DNA from 2 places in the Streptomyces sp. NPDC004266 genome. Region 1 is predicted to be linked to the other one. Evidence: riboswitches for the same ligand, from Rfam matches in the RefSeq annotation. Region 1 holds a riboswitch; the other holds the start of a gene.
What was found. A riboswitch is a leader RNA that binds a small molecule or an ion and turns the genes downstream of it on or off. The one in region 1 is predicted to bind cyclic di-AMP.
Positions count from the first base shown of each region.

Region 1 (7,314 bases):
CCGCGCGCTCTCCGAGGGCACCGACCAGCACAGCGCCGAGGAGTTCGCGGCCGAGCTGGAGCGCTGCGGCGCCACGCTCGACGCGCACGCCGACCACCCGGGCGTACGGGTCTCCCTGGAGGTCCCGGTCTCCCGGCTGCCCAAGGCGCTCGGTCTGCTCGCCGAGGCCCTCATCGCCCCGGCGTTCCTGGAGACCGAGATCGAGCGCCTGGTGCGCAACCGTCTCGACGAGATCCCGCACGAGACGGCCAACCCGGCGCGCCGCGCGGCCAAGCAGCTCTCCAAGGAGCTGTTCCCGGCGGAGTCCCGGATGTCCCGGCCGCGCCAGGGCACCGAGGAGACCGTCGCCGCGATCGACGCCGCCGCCGTCCGCGCCTTCTTCGACGCGTACGTCCGGCCGGGCACGGCCACCGCGGTGGTCGTCGGCGACCTGACCGGGGTCGACCTCGACAAGGTCCTCGCCGAGACGCTGGGCGCCTGGACCGGTGAGCCGGCCGAGCCGCTCCCGATGCCGCCGATCACCGCCGACGACACCGGACGGGTCGTCATCGTGGACCGTCCCGGCGCCGTCCAGACGCAGCTGCTGATCGGCCGGATCGGTCCGGACCGGCACGACCGCGTCTGGGCGGCCCAGGTCCTCGGCACGTACTGCCTGGGCGGCACCCTGACCTCCCGTCTGGACCGGGTCCTGCGCGAGGAGAAGGGCTACACGTACGGCGTGCGGGCCTTCGGCCAGGTGCTCCGCTCGGACGCCGAGGGGAACGGCGCCGCGATGCTCGCCATCAGCGGGTCCGTCGACACCCCCAACACGGGCCCGGCCCTCGAGGACCTGTGGAAGGTGCTGCGCGTCCTCGCCGCCGAGGGCCTCACGGACGCGGAGCGCGAGACGGCCGTGCAGAACCTCGTCGGGGTGGCGCCCCTCAAGTACGAGACGGCCGCCTCGGTCGCCGGGACGCTCGCCGACCAGGTCGAGCAGCACCTCCCGGACGACTTCCAGGCCCAGTTGTACGCGCGCCTGGCCGAGACCGGCACCGTCGAGGCGACGGCCGCCGTGGTCAGCGCCTTCCCGGTGGACCGGCTCGTCACCGTGCTCGTCGGTGACGCGGCGCAGATCGCGGAGCCGGTGCGTGCGCTCGGCATCGGCGAAGTGACCGTCGTGACGGGCTGATTCCGGCTCCGGGACGACAACGGGAGGGCCCCGACGACACAGTTCGTCGGGGTCCTCCTCTTTGTCCGTATTGGGATCAAGGGTGATCGTTTGCCCTGTGGCATGTCTTACAAAAAGCGCGTCTGGTTGGTGATTGAAAGGCGATCCCGCATAGCGTCGGGGCGGCTGTTCGTCAGTTGCACGTGCCGCAACCGCGGCATCGGACAGTCATCGCCGAGTCCCCGTCAGGCGCGAGCCTGGGGAGCCGGGGACCCGTACGCAGTCCCTGGGGTGAATCGGGCGCCTTCGTCTCGACGGAGGGGCCCGTAGGAGACCTTCCTGCTCCGAACCCGTCAGCTAACCCGGTAGGCGAGAAGGAAGGAAAGGATCAGCTCCTCCATGGCGTTCACCCGTGCCACCGGGAAGCACCGTGCTCCGAGCCGGATGGCGCGCCGCGGCGCGGGCATCGCCGGCGTCGCGACGCTGGCCACCACCGGCGTCATCGGAACCCTCGCCTCCCCGGCGCTCGCCGCCGACACGGACAACCGCTCCGTCGAGGACACCGGCCTCACCCAGGTGATCACCGAGGACTCCCTCGTCGACCCGCTCAACGCCCAGGCCGCCGCCCAGGAGCAGGAGGCCGTCGAGGCCATCGCCAAGGCGAAGGCCAAGGCCGAGGCGAAGCGCAAGGCCGAGGCCCGGGCCAAGGAGATCCGCCTGGAGCGCGAGCGCGCCGCCCGCGAGGCCGAGCGCCGCCGCCTGGCCTCCTTCCAGCTCCCCGTCGCCGGCTCGTACGTCTCCACCGGCTACAAGACCGGCGGCTCGCTCTGGTCCTCCGGCAGCCACTCCGGCATCGACTTCCACGCCGCCTACGGCACCCGGGTCGTCTCCGTCGGTTCCGGCACCGTCGTCGAGGCCGGCTGGGGCGGCGCGTACGGCAACAACATCGTCATCCGGATGAACGACGGCACGTACACCCAGTACGGGCACCTCTCCTCCATCGAGGTCTACGTCGGCCAGACCGTCGAGCCGGGCCAGCAGATAGGCATCTCGGGCTCGACCGGCAACTCCACCGGCCCGCACCTCCACTTCGAGGCGCGCACCAGCTCCGAGTACGGCTCGGACATCAACCCGATCGCGTACCTCCGCGCCCGCGGCGTCAGCGTCTGACCCCGCCCGCACCGCGTCGCAAAAGCCCCGGCTCGTACTGAGCCGGGGCTTTTCTTCGGCCGGAAGACATCCATGGATTCCGTGGGGGCATCGGAAATTCCGGCGTGCTGCAATAGAGTCGAAGATCGGCGCAGAACAGGCGCCGCTCGAATTGTCTCGCGCGCACCAAGGCGGAGGTCGGACATGCGCATTCCCGCGCACTCGGTATGCACGGCGATCCGGGACGACATCGTCTCCGGCGTGTTCGAGCGGGGTGCTCGGCTCACCGAGGAGCAGCTCGCCCGCCGGTACGGGGTCTCCCGGGTCCCGGTCCGCGAGGCGCTGCGCACCCTGGAGTCCGAGGGCTTCGTCGTCACCCGCCGCCACGCGGGCGCCCAGGTCGCCGAGCCGACCGAGCAGGAGGCCGCCGACCTCCTCGACATGAGGGCGCTGCTCGAACCGCTGGGTGCCGCCCGGGCCGCGCAGCGGCGCACCGAGGCGCACCTCAAGGTGCTGCGCGGCCTGGTCAGGCTGGGGCAGGAGCGGGCCAGGCGCGGTCAGGGGGAGGACCTGCGCTCGCTCGGCGGCTGGTTCCACGAGACCCTGGCGCAGGCCTCCGGGAGCCCGGCCCTCACGGCGCTGCTCACCCAGCTGCGGCACAAGATCGCCTGGACGCACGTCGTGGAGCAGCCCGACCGGCCGGTCGAGGCCTGGGCCGAGCACGGCGCGATCGTGGACGCCGTGGCGCGCGGCGACGCGGAGCGGGCGCGGGCGCTGACCGCGCTGCACGCGGAGCGCTCACTGCCGCTGTACCGGCTGAAAATTCCGGCGAGCGGCCGTGTGAGGGTCTCGCAACATGCCGTCAACACGACGGGTGCCCGGAATTAACACGCGCGCCGTACAAAGGGAAAAGGCATTCGGGCCGTATTTTCGCGCTGCCCGGGGACGGGCCTTTCTCCGTCCGGAAAAAGAGTCCGGGAAAAGCGGATGGCCGGGGCCGCCGGAATTCCGGCGGCCCCGGCCATCCGTGGTGCGGGGGACCGGCGTCAGACGGTCTCGGGCAGCTCGTCCAGGCCCTCGGCGACCAGCTTCGCCAGGCGGTCGAGCGCGGCCTCGGCGCCGTCGGCCTCCGAAGCGAGGACGATCTCCTCGCCGCCCTGCGCGCCCAGACCGAGCACCGCGAGCATGGAGGCGGCGTTCACGGGGGTGCCGTCGGACTTGGCGATCGTCACCGGCACGCCGGAAGCCGTGGCGGCACGGACGAAGATGGACGCGGGGCGGGCGTGCAGGCCCTCGGCCCAGCCGACGTTGACGCGGCGCTCAGCCATGGTGTTGCCCTTCAAGTCTCAAGCGGGTTGTCTAGACCAGTCTCTCACGGGTTGCGCGGTGCTCACGCCGACCTTCGGCCCGGACCGGACCGCCCTTCGGCCCTCCCTACCTTGCAACACCTTGCATCGCCCGCCCCCGCGCCGCGACCGGTGCCGCGGTCGTGTCGCGCTCGTGCCGCGGCCGTAGGCTGGCCCCATGCAGAGCGCGTCGGAGAAGTCGGAAGCGGCGGAACCACCGGCCCCGTCGGCGCGGCCCGCCCCGCCGGAGCACGCCTACCCCGACCACTGGGAGGCGGACGTGGTGCTCCGCGACGGCGGCACCGCGCGCATCAGGCCTATCACGGCCGACGACGCCGACCGGCTCGTCAGCTTCTACGAGCAGGTCTCGGACGAGTCGAAGTACTACCGCTTCTTCGCCCCCTACCCGCGCCTGTCCGCCAAGGACGTCCACCGCTTCACCCACCACGACTTCGTGGACCGGGTCGGGCTCGCGGCGACCGTCGGCGGCGAGTTCATCGCCACCGTCCGCTACGACCGCATCGACTCCCGCGGACTGCCCGCCTCGTCCCCCGCCGACGAGGCCGAGGTCGCCTTCCTCGTCCAGGACGCGCACCAGGGCAGGGGCGTCGCCTCCGCCCTCCTCGAACACATCGCGGCGGTCGCGCGCGAGCGGGACATCCGGCGCTTCGCGGCCGAGGTGCTCCCCGCCAACACCAAGATGATCAAGGTCTTCACCGACGCGGGCTACACCCAGAAGCGCAGCTTCGAGGACGGGTCCGTCCGGCTCCACCTCGACCTCGAACCGACCGACCGCTCCCTCGCCGTCCAGCGCGCGCGGGAGCAGCGCGCCGAGGCGCGCTCCGTGCAGCGCCTCCTCACCCCCCGGTCCGTCGCCGTCGTCGGCGCCGGGCGCGCCCCCGGCGGTGTCGGCCGGACCGTGCTCCGCAACCTCCTCGGCGCCGGCTTCACGGGACGGGTGTACGCGGTGAACGCCGCGCTCACCGGAGAGACCGAGCTCGACGGCGTCCCCGCCCACCCCTCCGTCGGCGCCATCGGCGAACCGGTGGACCTGGCCGTCGTCGCCGTCCCCGCCGAGCGGGTGCCCGAGGCCGTCGCGGACTGCGGCGAGCACGGGGTGCGCGGCCTCGTCGTGCTCTCCGCCGGATACGCCGAGAGCGGGGCCGCCGGCCGCGAGCGCCAGCGCGAGCTCGTACGGCAGGCCCGCTCGTACGGCATGCGGATCATCGGCCCCAACGCCTTCGGGATCATCAACACCGCCGCCGACGTCCGGCTCAACGCCTCCCTCGCCCCGCAGATGCCGGGAGCCGGGCGGATCGGGCTCTTCACCCAGTCCGGCGCCATCGGGATCGCCCTCCTCGCCGGACTGCACCGGCGCGGCGCGGGACTCTCCTCCTTCATCTCGGCAGGCAACCGCGCCGACGTCTCCGGCAACGACTTCCTCCAGCACTGGTACGACGACCCCGGCACCGACGTCGTCCTCCTCTACCTGGAGTCGATCGGCAACCCGCGGAAGTTCACCCGGCTCGCCCGCCGCACCGCCGCCGTCAAGCCCGTCGTCGTCGTCAAGGGCGCCCGGCACAGCGGCAGCGCCCCGCCCGGCCACCGGGTGCCGGTCACCCGCATCCCGCACGCCACGGTCTCCGCCCTGCTCCGCCAGGCCGGCGTCATCCGCGTCGACACCGTCACCGAACTCGTCGACGCCGGACTGCTCCTGGCCGCCCAGCCGCTGCCCGCCGGGCCCAGGGTCGCGATCCTCGGGAACTCCGAGTCGCTCGGCCTCCTCACGTACGACGCCTGCCTGACCGAGGGGCTGCGTCCGCTGCGGCCCCTCGACCTCACGACGGCGGCGGTCCCGGCGGACTTCCGGGACGCGCTCGCGGCGGCGCTCGCCGACGAGACGTCCGACGCGGTCGTCGTCAACGCGATCCCCTGGGTCGGCGAGGACGGGGCCACCGAGTTCGGCGACGGCGAGGTGCTCGCGGCGGCCCTCCGCGAGGCCGTCGCCTCCGCCCCCGCGCCGGCGAAGCCGGTCGTCGTCGTCCACGTCGAGATGGGCGGCCTCGCGGAGGCCCTCGCGGCGGCGACGAGCACCCGGCCGACGGCGTCGGGGCGCGGTGCCGTCACCCAGGAGAACCGTGCCGGTGGCGCTCCGGCGGGGACCGGCGCTCCGGCGGGGACCGGCACTCCGGCAGGACCCGGCACTTCGCCGGGACCCGGCACTTCGCCGGGACCCGGTGCTCCGCCGGGACCCGGCATCCTGACCGCCCCGGCCGGGGCGGACGCGGTGCCGACCGTCGCTCCGGGGAGGGCGGCCGGACCCGCCCACCCGCCCGGCCCCGCGGACGCCGTCACGACCTCCGCCGTCGCCGCCTTCGAACAACAGGCCGCCACCCCCGCGAGGCACGCCGCCATCCCCGCCTACCCCGCCGCCGAGCGGGCCGTGCGGGCCCTCGCCGAGGCCGTGCGGTACGGCCAGTGGCGACGCCAGGCGGCCGATCCCGGGCGGGTGCCCGAGTACGAGGACATCGACGAGGCCGGGGCCGCCGCGCTCATCGAGGGCGTCCTCGGCGCCGACGAGGTGGACGCCCGCGGTGTGACGCTCGACACCGAGGAGACCGGGGCGCTGCTCGCCCGCTACGGCATCACCGTCCTGCCGACCCTCCCCGCGCCCGGGCCCGACGCCGCCGTCGCGGCCGCCGCCCGGCTCGGCTACCCCGTCGCGCTCAAGACGACCGCCCCCCACCTCCGCCACCGCCCCGACCTCGGGGGCGTCCGGCTCGACCTCGCCGCCGAGGAGCAGCTGCGCACGGCGTACGCCGAGGTGACCGAGGTCCTCGGCAAGCCGGAGGAGCTCCAGCCGGTCGTCCAGGCGATGGTGCCCCGGGGCGTCGACACCGTCGTCCGCGCCGCGATCGACCCGGCCGTCGGCGCCGTCCTCTCCTTCGGCCTCTCGGGCGCGGCCTCGGAACTGCTCGGCGACACGGCCCACCGGCTGGTTCCGGCCACCGACCGGGACGTCGCCGAGCTCGTCCGCTCCCTCCGCACCGCCCCGCTGCTCTTCGGCTGGCGCGGCTCCGCCCCGGTCGACACCCCGGCCCTCGAAGAGCTGCTGCTCAGGGTCTCCCGGCTCGTCGACGACCACCCCGAGGTGGTCGCGGTCTCCCTGGAGCCGGTGGTCGTGGCGCCCCGCGGACTCTCCGTCCTCGGCGCGACCGTCCGGCTGGCCCCGCCCGCGCCCCGCACCGACCTCGGGCCGCGGAGCCTGCCCCGTTACTGAGGTCCGCGCGGCCCGCCCCGTCGCGGACGGGCCTGAGGGGCCCCCTCGGCCCCGTAGGATGGAGTCCATGGCAAAGAGCGGTACGACGACCCAGGGGCTGCGCGCGGCGATCGAGCGCAGCGGCTACTACCCGGCCCTCGTGGCCGAGGCGGTGGAGGCCGCCGTCGGTGGCGAGGCCGTCGCGTCGTACGTGGTCCACCAGGAGACCACCTTCGACGCGAACGAGGTCCGGCGCCACGTCACCGTCCTCGTCCTGACGCCGCACCGCTTCATCGTCAGCCACACCGACGAGCAGGCCGCCGACACGAGCTCCCCGACGCCGTACGCCACCACCTCCACCGAGTCCGTGAAGCTCGACCGGATCTCGTCCGTCGTCGTCAGCCGCGTCGTCG
Region 1 covers NZ_JBIAMM010000015.1:128,871-136,184, forward strand. Annotated here, with positions in the region: gene ACFYUZ_RS30685 (M16 family metallopeptidase) at 1-1,168, shown strand, start outside; cyclic di-AMP (ydaO/yuaA leader) riboswitch at 1,370-1,534, shown strand; gene ACFYUZ_RS30690 (M23 family metallopeptidase) at 1,547-2,317, shown strand; gene ACFYUZ_RS30695 (GntR family transcriptional regulator) at 2,501-3,184, shown strand; gene ACFYUZ_RS30700 (HPr family phosphocarrier protein) at 3,343-3,624, opposite strand; gene ACFYUZ_RS30705 (GNAT family N-acetyltransferase) at 3,821-6,922, shown strand; gene ACFYUZ_RS30710 (DUF5998 family protein) at 6,990-7,314, shown strand, end outside.

Region 2 (7,314 bases), on a different contig from region 1:
TCCTCTTCACCTTCAAGGCCCGTCAGGTCATCGACCTCGGCGCGACGTACGACGTGGTCGGTGCCTCCGGCACCCGACTGGGCGGTTTCCGGAAGGACTTCGGCGCGTCCTTGCTGCGGAGCACCTGGCACCTGAGCCGGGACGGCGAGGTGGGGGAGGCCACCGGACAGGAGCGGAACCAGACGGTGGCGCTGCTGCGGCGGGCCTGGGATTTCCTGCCCCTCGTGGACTTCGTCCCGTTCGTCGTGCCCTACCACTTCGACTTCGCCGAGGACGGGCGGCCCGTCATGTCGGTCGACAAGCTCTTCGGCATCCGGGACCGGTACGTGCTCGACATAGCCGACCCGGAGCTCGACCGACGGCTCGCCATAGCCCAGACCGTGGCCCTCGACGCCCTGCAGTCCCGCTGACCGCGCCGGGGCCCCGCCGGTCACCGGTCCGCCGAGCCGGCACCGGTCCGCTCGCCGGGTGGGCCCGCTCGCCGGGTGGCGATCGCCGTCCGCGCGGGGCCGCCGTCCGGGGTGCCCCGTCGACGGGGGTGACGCGTCTACCCTGGAGGGACGGGCAGGGGACGGGGCATTCCGTTCCTCCCCGCGCCCGAGCCGCGCACCAGCGGAAGGGCGGCGGACCATGTTCTTCAGCGATCGCACCGACGCCGGGCGGCAGCTCGCCGCCCGGCTCGACCACCTCAAGGGCCATGACGTCGTGGTCCTCGGGCTTCCGCGGGGCGGTGTGCCGGTGGCGGCTGAGGTCGCCGACGCCCTCGACGCGCCGCTCGACATCTGTCTCGTACGGAAGCTCGGTGTGCCGCACCAGCCGGAGCTCGCGATGGGGGCGATCGGGGAGGGAGGCGTGCGGGTGCTCAACGAGCGGGTGCTCCGCGAGACCCGTGTGGGCGACCACGACCTCGCCGCGGTGGAGGAGCGTGAGCACGCCGAGCTCGACCAGCGCGCCCGCCGCTACCGGGGCGGCCGGTCCTCCCTGCCCCTCGAAGGGCGGACGGTCGTCGTGGTCGACGACGGGCTGGCGACGGGGGCCACGGCGCTGGCGGCCTGCCGGGTGGTGCGGGCCCGGGGCGCCGCCCGGATCGTCCTCGCCGTCCCGGTGGCGCCACGGGGCTGGACGACCCGCGTCGGCGACGATGCCGACGAGGCCGTCAGCGTGCACACGCCGGACCTCTTCTTCGCGATCGGGCAGTTCTACCAGGACTTCTCGCAGACCCCGGACGCCGAGGTCATCGCCTGTCTGGACCGGAGCGGAGCCGGGCGGGACCCCGTCGCGCAGGGCACGGACGTGCGGATCCCGGTCTCCGGCGTCACCCTCGACGGACGGCTCGTGGTCCCCGAGGGCGCCGGCGGCATCGTCCTGTTCGCCCACGGCAGCGGCAGCAGCCGCCACAGCCCCAGGAACCGGGCGGTCGCCGGGGGGCTCAACCGGGCGGGCCTCGGGACCCTCCTCTTCGACCTGCTGACCGAGGAGGAGGCGGGGGACCGGGAGCGTGTCTTCGACACCCCGCTCCTCGCCGGGCGGCTCGCCGGGGCCACGGAGTGGCTGGCCGGGAGGCCCGAGAGCACGGGACTCCCGCTCGGGTACTTCGGCGCGAGCACGGGCGCGGCCGCCGCGCTGTGGGCGGCCGCCGACCCCGCGTCACCCGTGAGCGCCGTCGTCTCGCGGGGCGGCCGGCCGGACCTCGCGGCCGAGCACCTGGCCCGGGTGCGCGCTCCGACGCTCCTGGTGGTGGGCGGCGCGGACGCGATGGTCCTGGACCTCAACAGGCGGGCCCTGGCACTGCTGCGCTGCGAGAACCGGCTCGCCGTGGTGGGGGGCGCCGGCCACCTCTTCGAGGAGCCGGGCGCCCTGGAGGAGGTGGCGGACCTCGCCACCTCCTGGTTCGCCGAGCACTTCCGGCGTCAGGGGATCAGTACGCCGAGTTGACGTTGTCGATGGAGCCGTAGCGGTCGGCCGCGTAGTTGCAGGCGGCGGTGATGTTGGCGACCGGGTCGAACAGGTCCATGGAGGTGCCGGGCACGTGATAGGCGAGGAAGGTCGGCTCGATGACCTGGAGCAGGCCCTTGGAGGGGGTGCCGGCGACCGCGTTGGAGTCCCAGAGGTTGATGGCCCGGGGGTTCCCGGACGACTCGCGCATGACGTTGCGGTAGATCCCGTCGTAGGAGCCGGGGATGCCGTGCTGGCCCATGATGGCCAGGGACTCCCGGATCCAGCCGTCGAGGTTGTCGGCGTAGTTCGTGGCGGCCACGGGGGCGGCCTGGCCGGCGGCGGGGGCGGGGGCGACGGCCGGGACGGCCTGCGCGGCGGAGGCGCCCGTACCGGTGGCGACGGCGGGAGCGGCCGGCCGGCGCTCGGAGCGGCTCGCCCGTTCGGTCGTGGCGGACTTCTTCGCCTTCGCCTGCGGGGGAGTGGCCTTGGCGGAATCCCGACGGATCGTCAGTTCGAGACCGGGGTGAATGAGTGACGGGTCGTCACCCACGACGCTCTTATTGGCACGGTAAAGGCTCTTCCAGCCCCCCTGAATTCCCTTCTTGTGGGCGATCAGGGAAAGCGAGTCACCACTCACGACGGTGTACGTGCGCGCGGCGGCAGGGGCGGCGGGAGCCTTGGCGGCGGCCTGCGCGGCGGGAGCGGCGAGGGACTGGGCGGCGGTCTCCGGGGCACCGGACACGGGCGCGGCGTCGGCGACGGCCGGGGCGACGAGCGGCAGGGCGAGTGCGGCGCCACCCGTGCCGACCAGGGCGAGGCCGCGGGAGACGGGGCCGCGGCGGGGGCGGCGGTGCTTACCGTGAGCAGGCATGACGGTTTCCTCTCCGGCGCCTGCGGGGTGAGCTGTCGGGTTCGGACGGGAGATGTCCGGCCGCGCGCACGCGGCTTCACCCCGAGCCGTTCCGGATTCCGGACCGGCGTATTCGTGGGTCCCCCGCTCCTGCCGTCGGGTGAAAAGGGAGGTTTACCGAGCGGCGGCAGGATTGGGCGTTCCGCTCGAATGGAGGTGACCGTAGGCCAGTAATGCGACGGATAACAAGGGGAGGGGACCCCGTGTATCCGGAAATGGATCACGAAATTCGGGCAATTCAAGATCGATGCCGTCCGGGAGGCCTCGAACTTCCTTGTCCGGTACGGGCTGGGGGAGGGCGTCGCCGGGTGGTCGGACCGCGCGAGTGAGTCGTGTCACTCAAAGCGCAATGTCCGATTTAGTATGTAATTCCATTCATGGGTAAATGAGGTGGTAATTCACTCGATGGGGTGTTCGTGAAGAGGGGGGTGGGGTGGTGTGAGGTGGGCAACTCTCTTGGGGGTGTAAAAGTCGCAAAACAGACATTCCATCTTGAAAGATGGAGGGAGTCGACTCAGGAGACACCCCTATGCCGCCCTCCGCTTCCCTGCTCAGCCCCGACGCCCTCGACCGCGAGGCGGCCGCCCTCTTCGAGAGCGTCACCTGGCAGCGGATCGTCACGGACTGGAACGCCCCCCAGGAGCCGCCGTCGGCGGAGGAGGGCTGGCGGGCGCTGCTCAGCGTGCCGGTGGACCGGCTCGTGGCCGACGCCCTGGCCGCCCTGCCCCCGGCGCTCCCCGCCGAGCGCCGTCTCCCGGGGCGGCTCGGAGCCGTGCTGCCGGACCGGCTGCACACCTGGCGCCGCATCGGCCAGGCCGAGCTCCGGCCCTCGGTCCACCTCGGCTACGCGCGCCTGGTGCTGACGGAGTGGGGCTGGCAGAACGCCCCGTACAAGCTGCGTGACGTGCGGGGCGCCCGGTGCGTCTGTGGGGCTCTCCTCGCCGCCCACCGGCTCGGCTACGGCAGCGCCGACACCATGAACGAGGCGGCCGCCTGGATCATGACCGAACTGCGGTCGCGCGGCTGGCAGGGTCTGATCGGGCCGTGGAACCGGGCCCCCGGCCGCACCGGGGCCGACGCCGTGGCGCTCCTCGACGCCACGGCCCGGCGCGCCGCGCACGCCGGCCGCTGACGCCACGCCGCCCCGGTGCCGGGCGGCGACCGGGAGGCCGCCGCCCGGCACGCGGGGAGGGGGATCAGCCGCTGACGCTCGGGGCCCCGGTCTCGATGTGGCCGGTGTACCGGCGCGACCAGCTTCCGTCGATGTCGGCGAGGATCGTGAAGTCGTACCAGCCGCCGTTGTACGCCACCGCGTTGAAGAAGTCCTCGCGGCTGGAGTTCGCCGGCACCGTGTAGGTCCACGGCCCGTCCGAGCGGTAGGCGTTCGAGCGGATCGTGAAGGTGACGGGACCGGCCGAGGTGTTCGTCATCCTGAACCACAGGGCCGTCCTGCCCGTCCCCGCCTCGGGCGCGAACCGGGCCGCCACCTCGACGGCCTTGCCCGCCTTGGAGGCGTCCCCGACGAAGCGGCGCAGGAAACGGTTCGGGCCCATCATCGAGATGTCGTACTTCCCCGAGCCCGAGCCGAGGCCGATGTTGAAGTAGTCGGTGGCCGTGCCGCCGGGGTCGACGGTGTACTGCCAGGCGGCGGTGTCCCGGTACTGGTGCGGATGGATCGAGAAGTGCGCCGAGCGCTTGGCCTCCGCGCCCTGGTTGGTCATGGAGAACCAGGCGAGGATCTTGCCCGCGGCGCCGAACTCGAAGCGGTCGAGGTTGCCGTTCACCTGGTAGGGCAGGGCGCGCGCCGGCCGGGTACCGGACTCCTGGACGGGCAGCGCGTTGTTCTGCGGTGCCGGGTTCGGCAGCGGGCCGCAGGTGGCCTGCCCGATCACCTTCGCCGTGGACGGAAGGCCGGCGGGCACTCCGTACACCGGGTTGGCGAAGTCGAAGACCCCGGTCAGGTCGCCGGTGACCTTGCGTCGCCAGGCGCTGATGTGGGGGCAGGCGGCCGGGGTGCCGAGGGCCGTCGTCCAGCTCTCCATGAAGCGCAGGACCGACGTGTGGTCGAAGACCTCGGAGCTCACCCAACCGCCCCGGGTCCACGGGGACATGACGATCATCGGGACGCGGAAGCCCAGGCCGATCGGCACGCCGTCGAGGTACTCGCCCGCGGTGCCCGGAGGGGCGACCGGCGGCGGCACGTGGTCGAAGAAGCCGTCGTTCTCGTCGTAGTTGAGGAAGAGCACCGTGGAGTCGAACACCTCGGGGTTCGCGGCGAGCGCCCGGTAGACGAGGTCGACGAAGTGGGCGCCGTCGCCCGGAGGGGCGTAGGGGTGCTCGGAGAAGGCCTCGTTCGCGACCACCCACGAGACCTGCGGCAGGGTCCCCGCGACGACGTCGGCGCGGATCGCCGCGGCGATGTCGTCCGGCGTCGAGCCGGTCACCTTCGGGACCGAGCCCATGCCCCGGTCGTACAGGGGGTCCCCGGGCCGTGCGTCGGTGAACTTCTTGAAGTACGCGAGGCCGTTGTCGCCGTAGTTGTCCTGGGCGTTCTGGTAGACCTTCCAGCTCACGCCGGCGCGCTGGAGCGCCTCGGCGTACGTCTCCCAGGTGAGGCCCGACTCGTCGCCGCCGTCCTTGCTGGAGCCGTCGATCTTCCCGCTCCACAGGAACGTGCGGTTGGGGCCCGTGGCGCTCAGCGTCGAGCAGAAGTACGCGTCGCAGATCGTGTAGTGGTCGGCGAGCGCGTAGTGGAACGGGATGTCCCCGCGGTCGAGGTGACCGAGCGTCCGGGTGTTGCCCACGCCCGTGACCCAGTTGTCGAGGCGTCCCTTGTTCCAGGCGGCGTGCTGCGAGGTCCAGCTGTGCGGCAGGTCGCCGTTGCACTGGGCGAGGGTCTCGCCGTCGACACCGCCGGCCGGCGGTGTGGCGCTGAGCTTCCAGGGGTACTGGCGGCCGCCCCAGTTGGGCTGGTTGAACATGCCCCAGCCGCCGGGCAGGTTGCCGGCGGCGCGGTCGCCGAAGCCCCGTACGCCCTTCAGGGTGCCGAAGTAGTGGTCGAAACTGCGGTTCTCCTGCATGAGGACCACCACGTGCCGGACGTCGGCGAGGGTGCCGGTCGCGGTGCTCGCGGCGGCGGACGCCCGGACCGGCGGGAGCGCGGCCCCCGCCATGAGCCCCGCGCCGATCCCGACGAACCCCCTGCGGCTGATGGGAATCATGCCTCGCCCCTCCTGTCACGGTGTGCCCCAGCGGCACGTCGGAGACATGATGGGGGAGGAGAGCTTAAAGGTATACAGCCGTGCGGTAATTACTCGATGAATACCAGCGAGACCTGAGAGACCGCGTCACAGATTGGTTCTACCTCAGACCAATGGGATGGGTGTCGGGCCAATGGCCGGAGGTGGCCTCGGGTCGGGCCTCCGCCGACGCGGCGGCTCCCGGGGGCGTGGCGGGGCCGCTCGCGCACCGCGCTGCGAGCGCCCGCGCGACCTCTGTCGTCGTCGTGCCCCCATGAGGCCCGATTCTCGTCGTCGACGGGCGTGGGGCCTGGAAAGCAGATGCACCTTTCTGCTTGAATGACGTCATCTTCAAACATCTTCCACCAACATCGCGCACTCTTCTTACAAGGAGATCGGCATGACGACCACCCGCACCGCCGTGGAGATCGCCTCCCAGCCGGCGACCTGGCGCCAGGCGGCCCGCACCCTGCCCCAGCACGTCGCGGCCCTGCCCCGACGCGGCGAGCGGGTCGCGGTGATCGGCTGCGGCACCTCCTGGTTCATGGCCCTCGCCTACGCGGAGCTGCGCGAGTCCGGCGGCCACGGCGAGACCGACGCCTTCGCCGCCTCCGAATTCCCCTACGGCCGCCGTTACGACCGGGTCGTGGCCATCACCCGCTCCGGCACCACCAGCGAGGTCCTCGCCGTCCTGTCCCGGCTGCGCGGCACCGTCCCCACCGGGGCGATCACGGCCGACCCCACGACCCCGGTGATGGACCTCGCCGACGAGGTGGCCGTCCTCGACTTCGCCGACGAGGAGTCCGTCGTCCAGACCCGCTTCGCGACCACCGTGCTCGCCCTGTTCCGCGCGCACCTGGAGGCCGAGGACACCCTGCCGGAGGGACTCGCCGGCGTCGAGGACGCCGCCCGCGACGCCGAGCAGGCCCTCGCCTCCCCGCTCGACGAGAGCGTGCGCACGGCGGAGCAGTTCACCTTCCTCGGCACCGGCTGGACGTACGGACTCGCCCTGGAGGCGGCCCTGAAGATGCGCGAGGCGGCCGGCGCCTGGACGGAGGCGTACCCGGCCATGGAGTACCGCCACGGCCCGATCAGCATCACCGGCCCCGGCCGGGTGACCTGGGGCTTCGGCGCCCTGCCCGCGGGGCTCGCGGACGAGGTGCGCAAGGTCGGCGGCACCCTCGCCGGGAGCGGCCTCGACCCGCTCGCCGAGCTCGTCCGCGCCCA
Region 2 covers NZ_JBIAMM010000012.1:179,951-187,264, reverse strand. Annotated here, with positions in the region: gene ACFYUZ_RS27265 (hypothetical protein) at 1-410, shown strand, start outside; gene ACFYUZ_RS27260 (phosphoribosyltransferase family protein) at 631-1,935, shown strand; gene ACFYUZ_RS27255 (transglycosylase SLT domain-containing protein) at 1,919-2,809, opposite strand; cyclic di-AMP (ydaO/yuaA leader) riboswitch at 2,814-2,998, opposite strand; gene ACFYUZ_RS27250 (hypothetical protein) at 3,378-3,980, shown strand; gene ACFYUZ_RS27245 (phosphocholine-specific phospholipase C) at 4,045-6,069, opposite strand; gene ACFYUZ_RS27240 (SIS domain-containing protein) at 6,488-7,314, shown strand, end outside.
Region 2: linked by a shared signal. The riboswitch ahead of ACFYUZ_RS27255 (transglycosylase SLT domain-containing protein) and the one ahead of ACFYUZ_RS30690 (M23 family metallopeptidase) in region 1 are both predicted to bind cyclic di-AMP.